DNA from 4 places in the Azospirillum sp. TSH58 genome. Region 1 is predicted to be linked to each of the others. Evidence: riboswitches for the same ligand, from Rfam matches in the RefSeq annotation. Region 1 holds a riboswitch; each other region holds the start of a gene.
The links. A riboswitch is a leader RNA that binds a small molecule or an ion and turns the genes downstream of it on or off. The one in region 1 is predicted to bind thiamine pyrophosphate.
Positions count from the first base shown of each region.

Region 1 (2,193 bases):
GGCGTGAAGGAAGCCCCGATCAGCCTGTTCGGCATCACCATGGCGGCTCTGCCCTTCGCGCTGATGCTCGACCGCGTGATGAACGGCATCTCCCGTCCGCTGTTCGGCTTCGTCTCCGACCACATCGGCCGTGAAGCGACGATGTTCATCGCCTTCACCTTCGAAGGCCTCGGCATCCTGATGCTCAGCCGCTTCGGCCACGACCCGATCATGTTCCTGATCCTGTCGGGTCTGGTGTTCCTGGCCTGGGGCGAAGTGTACAGCCTGTTCAGCGCGACCTCGGCGGACACCTTCGGCACCAAGCATGCGGCGAAGATCTACGGCGTGCTCTACTGCGCCAAGGGCGTCGCGGCCCTGCTGGTCCCGCTGGGCAACCTGCTGATGGAAGCCACCGGCACCTGGGCGACCGTGCTCTACATCTGCGCCACCATGGACCTCATCGCAGCCTTCTGCGCCATCGCGGTCCTGCGGCCCATGCTGCGCAAGCACCATGCCCGCAACGCAGAACTCGCCGCCCAGCAGGGTGCGGGGGGGCTGGCGGTGCAGCCCGGCCACTGATCGGCCCGCAAAGTCGTCTCAGGTTTCGTATCTCGGGCGCTTTATCTCGGAAGACTTCATCTCGGACTATGGCCGCCGCGCGCACCCCGCGCGGCGGCCTTCTTTCATTCCAGGAAGAAGGGACGGTTGTGGCCTTCGCCGGACTGGTTGAAGCGGTCCGACGACCAGAGGCCGTCCGGCTGCCCGTCCTGCGGATCGGCGTTCCACTCGTCGTCCTCCCGCATCAGCAGGGTGAGGCCGTGGCCCATCAGGCCGGCCAGGGCGACGAAGGCGATCATCTGGGATTCGAGCATGGGACGGGCTCCGGGCACTCGGGAGGGGGCTTTGTTTCTTGTTGTGATGCAGCATAGCGGCCCGGCTCAGGCTGCGCAATAGGATTTTGTATACCAGATAATGGATACCAGAGTCGCGCCAATTGCATCCGTGGGGTGGAATTCGCCGTGAATAGCGTTGACGTGGGTGGGGCGGATCGTTCAGCATGGCGACGTTCCAAGGGGAGCCCCATAACACGGGGCTGAGATGATGCCGTAAGGCGCCGAACCCTTTGAACCTGATCCGGGTCGTACCGGCGTAGGGACAGGAACAAACGGGCCACGGTCACGCGCATCCCATCGCGCACCCCTCCATGGGGACCGCTCCGGTCGTCCGTTCTGCCGCTCCGTCACACCCGGGTCTCCAACGATCCTATGTGCGATGGAGATCCACAGCAGATGCCCGACTCACTTCCCCCCGCTTCCCAAAAGCCCGCGCCCTCCGACCATTTCTCGGTGACGACCGGCCCGCTGCCGTCGTCCAGCAAGGTCCATGTGGCGGGGGAGCGCTTCCCCGACCTGCGCGTGGCCATGCGCGACATCCATGTCGGCGGCGGCGAGCCGCCGGTGCGCGTCTACGACACCTCCGGCCCCTACAGCGACCCCGCCGTGCAGACCGACATCCGCCGCGGCCTGGCGGAGCTGCGCCGCTCCTGGATCGAGGCGCGCGGCGACGTGGAGGCCTATGAGGGCCGCGAGGTCCGTCCGGAGGACGACGGGCTGCGCGCCGGCGAGACGCGCGCCGTGCCCGTCTTCGACCGCGCCGGGCGCCGTCCGCTGCGCGGCAAGCCGGGCCGGGCGGTCACGCAGATGGCCTACGCCCGCGCCGGCATCGTCACGCCGGAGATGGAGTACATCGCCGTCCGCGAGAATCTGGGCCGCCAGCGGCTGGCCGAGGCGGCGGCGCGGGACGGCGACGACTTCGGCGCCTCCATCCCCGACCATGTGACCCCGGAGTTCGTCCGCGACGAGGTGGCGCGCGGGCGGGCGATCATCCCGTCCAACATCAACCACCCCGAATCGGAGCCGATGATCATCGGCCGCAACTTTCTCACCAAGATCAACGCGAACATCGGCAACTCCGCCGTCGCCTCCTCGGTGGGGGAGGAGGTGGACAAGATGGTCTGGTCGATCCGCTGGGGCGCGGACACCGTGATGGACCTGTCCACCGGCCGCAACATCCACACCACCCGCGAATGGATCCTGCGCAACAGCCCGGTCCCCATCGGCACCGTGCCGATCTACCAGGCCCTGGAGAAGGTCGGCGGCAAGGCCGAGGACCTGACCTGGGAGATCTTCCGCGACACGCTGATCGAGCAGGCGG
Region 1 covers NZ_CP022364.1:354,050-356,242, reverse strand. The annotation lists gene oxlT (oxalate/formate MFS antiporter) at 1-558, shown strand, start outside; gene TSH58p_RS05225 (hypothetical protein) at 663-851, opposite strand; TPP riboswitch at 1,041-1,153, shown strand; gene thiC (phosphomethylpyrimidine synthase ThiC) at 1,269-2,193, shown strand, end outside.

Region 2 (2,193 bases), on a different replicon from region 1:
ATCCTCCTCCCGCCCATTGACGCGGATGCGGACGCTCATGCCGCGGCCCCCTTGGGCTGGGCGAAGCGGTCGAGCGCGAAGGGACGGATCACCGGATCGGTCTCCCCGGTCAGGACCAGCCGCGCCACCGAATCCGCGGTCACCGGGGTCAGCAGGATGCCGTTGCGGTGGTGCCCGGTGGCGTAGACCAGCCCCTCCACCTCCGAGAGGCCGAGGATCGGGGCGTCGTCGCGGGTGCCCGGGCGGAAACCGGCCCAGGCTTCCTCAATGGGCAGCTCGGCGATGCCCGGCAGGGCGCGCCACGCCCCTTCCAGCAGGGCGAACTGGCCCCCGGCGGTCAGCCGGTCGTCGAAGCCCCGCTCCTCCGTCGTGGCGCCGACCAGCAGCCGCCCGTCCAGCCGCGGGATCAGGTAGGTGCCGGGGGTCCACACCACGTGGCGCAGCAGCGGCAGCCGGGCGTCCATGCGCAGGCAGAGCATCTGCCCCTTCACAGGGCGCACCGGCGGGCGCACCGCCGGGGACAGCCCGTCGATCCAGCCCGACCACGCCCCGGCGGCCAGAATCACCCGGTCGGCCTCGAAAAGCCGGTCACCGACCTGGACGCCGACGGCACGGCCGCCGCGGATCTCGATGCGGCTGACCTCGGCGTACTCGTGCACCACGGCGCCGGCCCGCAGGGCGGCGGCGTGCAGGGCGGCGGCGACCTTGCGGTTGTCCACCTGATGGTCGCCGGCGCAGAACAGCGCGCCGGCCACGCCCGGCTGGAGGTAGGGCTCGCGCCGCCGCACCTCCGCCCCGCTCAGCCATTCCACCGGCAGGCCGAGCTTGCTCTGGAACTCGTGCAGGAAGCGTACCTTGGCCGCGTCGTCGGCGTTCAGCGCGATGACCATCGTGCCTTCGTCGCGCAGGTCCACCGCCAGGCCGGAGGCGGCCTCCAGCTCCGCCGCGAAGGCGGGCCACAAATCCTGGGAGGCGCGGGTCAGCGGCAGAAGGCTCTCTTCGCCGGGTTCGGTCTCCACGCAGGCGGCGAGCATGCCGCCCGCGGCGTGGCTGGCGCCCCGGCCGGCAGCGCCACGGTCGAAGACCTCGACCCGGCAGCCGGCGGCGGCCAGCCTCCAGGCGATGGACAGGCCGATCACCCCCGCGCCGACCACGGCGACGGTGGGTTTTGCGGACCCGGAATGGGCGGACTCAGAATGAAATAAGGGCGCGGATACCATGCGGCGGCTCCCTTCGCTGGCATTATCCAGACAGGTTCGATGGGTGTGATCTCAGCCGCGCGAGCGCATCCCGCACGGCACCCCAGCCAATGCCCGGATCATCCGGAAGAGAGCCGCCTTTGGCAAGCCCCTTTTCGTTGGTCACAGCAACAAAAGCGACGCCAGCCCCAGGAAGGACAGGAACCCGATGACGTCGGTCATCGTGGTCAGAAAGACCGAACTCGCCACCGCCGGGTCGACGCCCATCCGGTCCAGACCGATGGGGATCAGCACCCCGCACAGCCCGGCGACGAACAGGTTGATGACCATGGCGCAGCCGATCACCAGCCCGATCATCGGCTCGAACCACGTCGCGGCGATGGCCCCCACCAGCGTGGCGAAGACGGCGCCGTTGAGAAGCCCGACCAGCACCTCCTTGCCGACCACGCGGGGGGCATTGGACGACGACAGCTCGCGCGTCGCCAGGGCGCGCACCGCCACGGTCAGCGTCTGGGTCCCGGCGTTGCCGCCCATCGAGGCGGTGATCGGCATCAGCACGGCCAGCGCCACGATCTGCTCGATGGTCGCCTCGAACAGCGAGATGACGCCCGCCGCCGCGAAGGCGGTGAACAGGTTCAGCCCAAGCCAGGAAATGCGCGAGCGCGAGGTTTCCAGAACCGAGCGGTAGATCGAGGTGTCGCCGACGCCGCCGAGCTTGCCGATGTCGTCCTCGGCCTCCTCGTCGATGATGTGGACCACGTCGTCGACGGTGATGACGCCGATCAGCCGACCGCCGGCGTCCACCACGGGCGCGGAAACCAGAGCGTACTGGCGGAACAGGTTCGCCACCTCCTCCTGGTCCATGGTGGCGGGGATGGTGTCCACCTCCTCCGTCACCAGATCGGCGATGCGGACCGACCGCTTCTGGCGCAGCAGGCGCGACAGCGGCACCGCCCCGACCACCCGGTGCATGGGATCGACGACGAAGATGTCG
Region 2 covers NZ_CP022366.1:48,658-50,850, forward strand. The annotation lists gene thiS (sulfur carrier protein ThiS) at 1-39, opposite strand, end outside; gene thiO (glycine oxidase ThiO) at 36-1,220, opposite strand; TPP riboswitch at 1,212-1,315, opposite strand; gene mgtE (magnesium transporter) at 1,362-2,193, opposite strand, start outside.
Region 2: linked by a shared signal. The riboswitch ahead of thiO (glycine oxidase ThiO) and the one ahead of thiC (phosphomethylpyrimidine synthase ThiC) in region 1 are both predicted to bind thiamine pyrophosphate.

Region 3 (2,193 bases), 260 kb from region 1:
GGGCTGATGCTTCTGGTCGGCACGCTGGGCGGGGCGGCGCAGGTGCTGATGACCCAGGCCTTCCGCCTCGGCCGCGCCGCGGTGGTGGCGCCCTTCGAATACACGGGGATGATCTGGGCGACCCTGCTCGGCTTCCTGGTCTTCGGCGACGTGCCGACCCCCACCGTGCTGGCGGGCGCGGGGATCATCATCGCCAGCGGGCTCTACATCCTCTATCGGGAAACGCGGCGCCGCGGCGGCTGACGACGGGTCAGGCGGCGGCGGGAAGCGCCGGGCAACCATCCATGACGCGCGGAGCGTCCGTCAGGACGACGATCCGGCTGCGCTCCAGCACGCGCCGGATCCGCGGCGGGTGATTGTCGAAGGCGATGGCGCCGCCGCGGTCGAGCACGGCGTTGCGGAGCGCCAGCAGAATGCCGATGCCGCAGGAATCGAGGAACTCCACCCGCCCCAGATCGACGCGCAGGGTCACGGCCCGCGCGTCCGCGACGCGGCGGAGCAGGGGCGTCAGGCCGGGCAGGGCGGCGTGGTCGATCCGCCCCGACAGGACGGCGCGCAGCCCGCATCCGCCCTGCGGCGTGGCGAAGGGGTGCAGGGTGACAGTGCTGTGCGACGGAGTGGGCCGCATCCTTCGTGACGACTTTCCTGGTGGGGCGACGGTCCGGCGCGGGCCGGGAGCGGCGGAAGGAACCACGGGAAGCGCGACTCTCTCGTGTCTGCTGCGTTGCAAAATTGTGAAAAGGCGCCGGGCCGCCGCTTGACAGCCGGGCGCCGGGCTCACACTGTGCACACGAACGGCTGGGGTGCCTGCCGCAAGGCGGGCTGAGACCACACCCATCGAACCTGATCTGGGTCATGCCAGCGAAGGGAGCCAAGCGTTCGAGGCTGTGCCGCCGCCATTCCCCTGGCCTCCTCGTCCTCGCGCGGTTCCCCGCCGGGCAGGAGGAGACACATTGATGCGGCGCTTCCTTTCCATCCTCTCGGCAACGGCTATTTCGGCGGTCTTCGCGGCGTCGCTCCCGCCGGGCGCGGCGCGGGCCGGCGAGGCCTCGATTCCGGTGCTGGTGCCGCTGACCGGCTTCCTGTCGCTGGAGGGCACGAGCCAGCGCAACGGCGCCGTCCTGGCGCTGAAGGACGCGCCCGCGGGTGTGGCGGTGCGGTCGGAGGTCATCGACACCGGCACCTCGCCGGAGGCCGCGGTCACGGCGCTGGAGCGCGCGGCGGGCGGCAAGGTCACGGCGGTGGCGGCCAGCATGCTGGGCACGCAGATGCTGGCGATGCTGCCGCTGGCCCAGGACTACGGCATTCCGCTGGTCACCGTGTCGGGCACGGCGAGCATCACCGAGCAGGGCAACCCGTGGGTCTTCCGCTTCTTCCCCGGCGACGCCGTGACCAAGGAGGCCCATGCCCGCTATGTGGCGGAGGAGCTTGGCAAGAAGCGTCCGGCGGTGATCTACCAGACGACCGCCTACGGGCAGAGCGGCAAGGCCCATCTGGAGCAGGCCTTCAAAAAGCTCGGCGTCGAGCCGGTGTTCGAGGAGGGGGTGGACCCCGCCGCCAAGGATCTGCTGCCCGTCCTGACCAAGGCGCTGGCGGCCAAGCCCGATGTGCTGGTGCTGCACCTGCATTCCGGCCCGACCGCCCTGTTCATCCGGCAGGCGGCGGCCAACGGGGTGGCCGTGCCGATCGTCGCCGGCTCCGCCATGCACCAGCCGAGCACCGCGGCGCTTCTGGAACCGGCCGAACTGAAGGGCGTCTGCGCCGAGACGGCGGCCTCGCCGATCTCCGGCGGCAGCCCGGAGGTGGAGGCCTTCACCGCCGCCTACCGCGCCGCCTTCAACGCGGAGCCGGATGCCTTCGCGCTCGGCCAGTATGACGGCATCCGCATGGTGCTGGCGGCGGTGCAGGACGGCGCGGGGAACGCGGAGGCGGTGCGCAAGGCGCTGTCCGCCGGGACCCACCAGGGGCTCGCCATGACCTACCGGTCGGACGGCAAGGGCAACATGGCGCATTCCGCCGTGATCGTCTGCTACGACGGCGCCTCGCGCGTGCCGGCGATCGCCAAGCGGTACGACAACGTGACCGGCGTGGTGAGGTGAGGGGGTCTTGATCACCCTGCAGCTCCTCGTCAACGGCCTGGCTCTGGGCGCGGCCTATGCGCTGGTCGCGCTCGGCTTCGTGCTGGTGCTGAAC
Region 3 covers NZ_CP022364.1:616,221-618,413, reverse strand. The annotation lists gene TSH58p_RS06500 (DMT family transporter) at 1-243, shown strand, start outside; gene TSH58p_RS06495 (STAS domain-containing protein) at 251-628, opposite strand; TPP riboswitch at 790-887, shown strand; gene TSH58p_RS06490 (ABC transporter substrate-binding protein) at 957-2,099, shown strand; gene TSH58p_RS06485 (branched-chain amino acid ABC transporter permease) at 2,107-2,193, shown strand, end outside.
Region 3: linked by a shared signal. The riboswitch ahead of TSH58p_RS06490 (ABC transporter substrate-binding protein) and the one ahead of thiC (phosphomethylpyrimidine synthase ThiC) in region 1 are both predicted to bind thiamine pyrophosphate.

Region 4 (2,193 bases), on a different replicon from region 1:
GTCGAGAAGCGGACCGTCCATCACCTCGATCCGTTCCTCCAGCGCGCGGTCCCCCAGCACCTTGCCGAAGTTGAACAGGCCGTGGAAGCCGAAGGCCGGTCCCGTCACCGGTGTCCGTTCGAAGGCGAAGCGGTCGGCCACGGCCTCCGGGGCGAAGCGGATGCCGGCCTTCTCCAGCGCCGGGCGCTCGGTCCGGCAGATGACGTGGTCCTCGGGGATGCCGGCTTCGAAGGGCAGGTCGCGCAGCCGGTCGAGCAGGGCGGCGGAGCGCAGGGAGAAGCCGCCGTTTCCCACCGTCATGCCGTCGTCGTACCAGCCCCAGCGGGCGCCGATGTAGTCGAAGGCGCGGAACTCCTCCGTCCAGGCCCGCGGGTCGGCGACGAAGCCGTCCCACTGCGCGATCAGGACATGACCGGTCGTCACCAGCCGGCGCAGGCGGACGTTGATGGTGTCCGAATAGTCGTCGATGCTGTGGATCGGGGCGATGCGGTGGAAATCGACGCCCGGAATCTTCGGGTCGCGGTCGGAGAGCAGCAGGACCCTGGAGAAGCGGCAGGCGGACAGGCTGTCCCGTATGGCCAGTTCGACCAGGGCGTTGTTCGCCGTGTCGGCGAACACCAGCGTGCAGTCCTCGATCCTCACCATGCCGTTCCCCGTTCTGCCGCCGGCGTCGGCCGCCCGCGGGCGCGGATCCTATCACGGCGGTTGTGGGGGTGCCACGGGCGGCGCGCCGGTCATCCTTGACGGGCGGGGGCCGGTCCCTTAGCTTGCGAAGTGTTCCCTGGGGGGCCTCGCTAGGAGGCTGAGACTCCGCCGGTCCGGCGCTTTCATCCGGACAACGCGGTGACCCATCGAACCTGATCCGGGTCATACCGGCGTAGGGACGGGACTGAAGGGCGGCACGGCGTACCCCCATTCCATCCAGACACCGCTTGCTCCGGCAACAGTTTGTTGGCGCTGCAAAAGGTGTGTGCGGACGTGACCGAAGCCCGACTTGTCGAAGACCTGCTGGCCTTCATCGCCGCCGGAGAGGCGGACGAGGAGGCGTTCAACCGCATGGCGCTGGCCGTCTTCGCCCACCAGTTCGAGACCAACGTCCCCTACCGCCGCTTCGCCACCCAGCGGGCGCGCACCCTGCGCACGGTGAAGAGCTGGCGCGACGTGCCCGCCGTGCCGATCAGCGCCTTCAAGGACCTGACGCTGAGCGGACGGCCGCCGGAGGAATGCCCGCACGTCTTCATGACCAGCGGCACCACCAAGGGCGTGCGGGGCAAGAGCCACCACCCGACGCTGGCGGTCTACGACCGCTCCATGACCGTCAATTTCCGCCGCCGTTTCATGGGGGACGTCGAACGGCTGCGCATGGGCATCCTGTTCCCGACCGAACAGGCGATGCCCAACTCCTCGCTCGCCCATTATCTGGCGCTGGCCAGGAGCGAATTCGGGACGGCGGAGAGCCGGTATTTCGTCTCCGACGCCGGGCTGGACGTGGACGGGGCGATCGAGGCGCTGTCGCGCGCCGAGGCGACCGGCGAACCCTATGCCCTGCTGGGGGCGAGCTTCAGCGTCGTGCATCTGATGGACGCGCTGGCCGAGCGGGGGCGGCGCTTCGCCCTGCCGGCGGGCAGCCGCATCCTCGACACCGGCGGCTTCAAGGGCCAGTCGCGGGAGATGGCGGCGGAGGAGTTCTACGGCCGCCTGTCCGCCACTTTCGGCGTGCCGCGCCGGCTGTGCATCAACATGTACGGCATGACGGAGCTGAGCACCCAGTTCTACGACGACGGCAACGAGACCTGCCCGTCGGTGAAGTCCGGCCCGCACTGGATCCGCAGCCGGGTCATCAACCCGCTGACCGGGCAGGAGGTGCCGCGCGGCAGCGTCGGCGTGCTGGTCCATCACGATCTGGCCCATTTCAACTGCGCGTCGGCCATCCTGACCGAGGACGCCGGGGTTGAGGTGGACGGCGGCTTCCAGCTTCTGGGCCGGGCGGACGGGGCGGACGCCAAGGGCTGCTCCATGGCGGTCGAGGACTTCCTCAGAGCGGCGCGGGCCCCATGACCGTAGGCTTGATGGAGCGCGCCGGGCATCTGCCGGGGTTGTCCGCCGACGCGGTGGACTGGCGGACGCTGACCTTCCGGCGCGGCGCCGAGACGCTCGACGTCGCGGTGCCGGTGCTGAGAGAGGCACAGGTCG
Region 4 covers NZ_CP022367.1:977,655-979,847, forward strand. The annotation lists gene TSH58p_RS25910 (DUF5672 family protein) at 1-645, opposite strand, end outside; TPP riboswitch at 773-902, shown strand; gene TSH58p_RS25915 (long-chain fatty acid--CoA ligase) at 979-2,058, shown strand; gene TSH58p_RS25920 (acyl-CoA reductase) at 2,055-2,193, shown strand, end outside.
Region 4: linked by a shared signal. The riboswitch ahead of TSH58p_RS25915 (long-chain fatty acid--CoA ligase) and the one ahead of thiC (phosphomethylpyrimidine synthase ThiC) in region 1 are both predicted to bind thiamine pyrophosphate.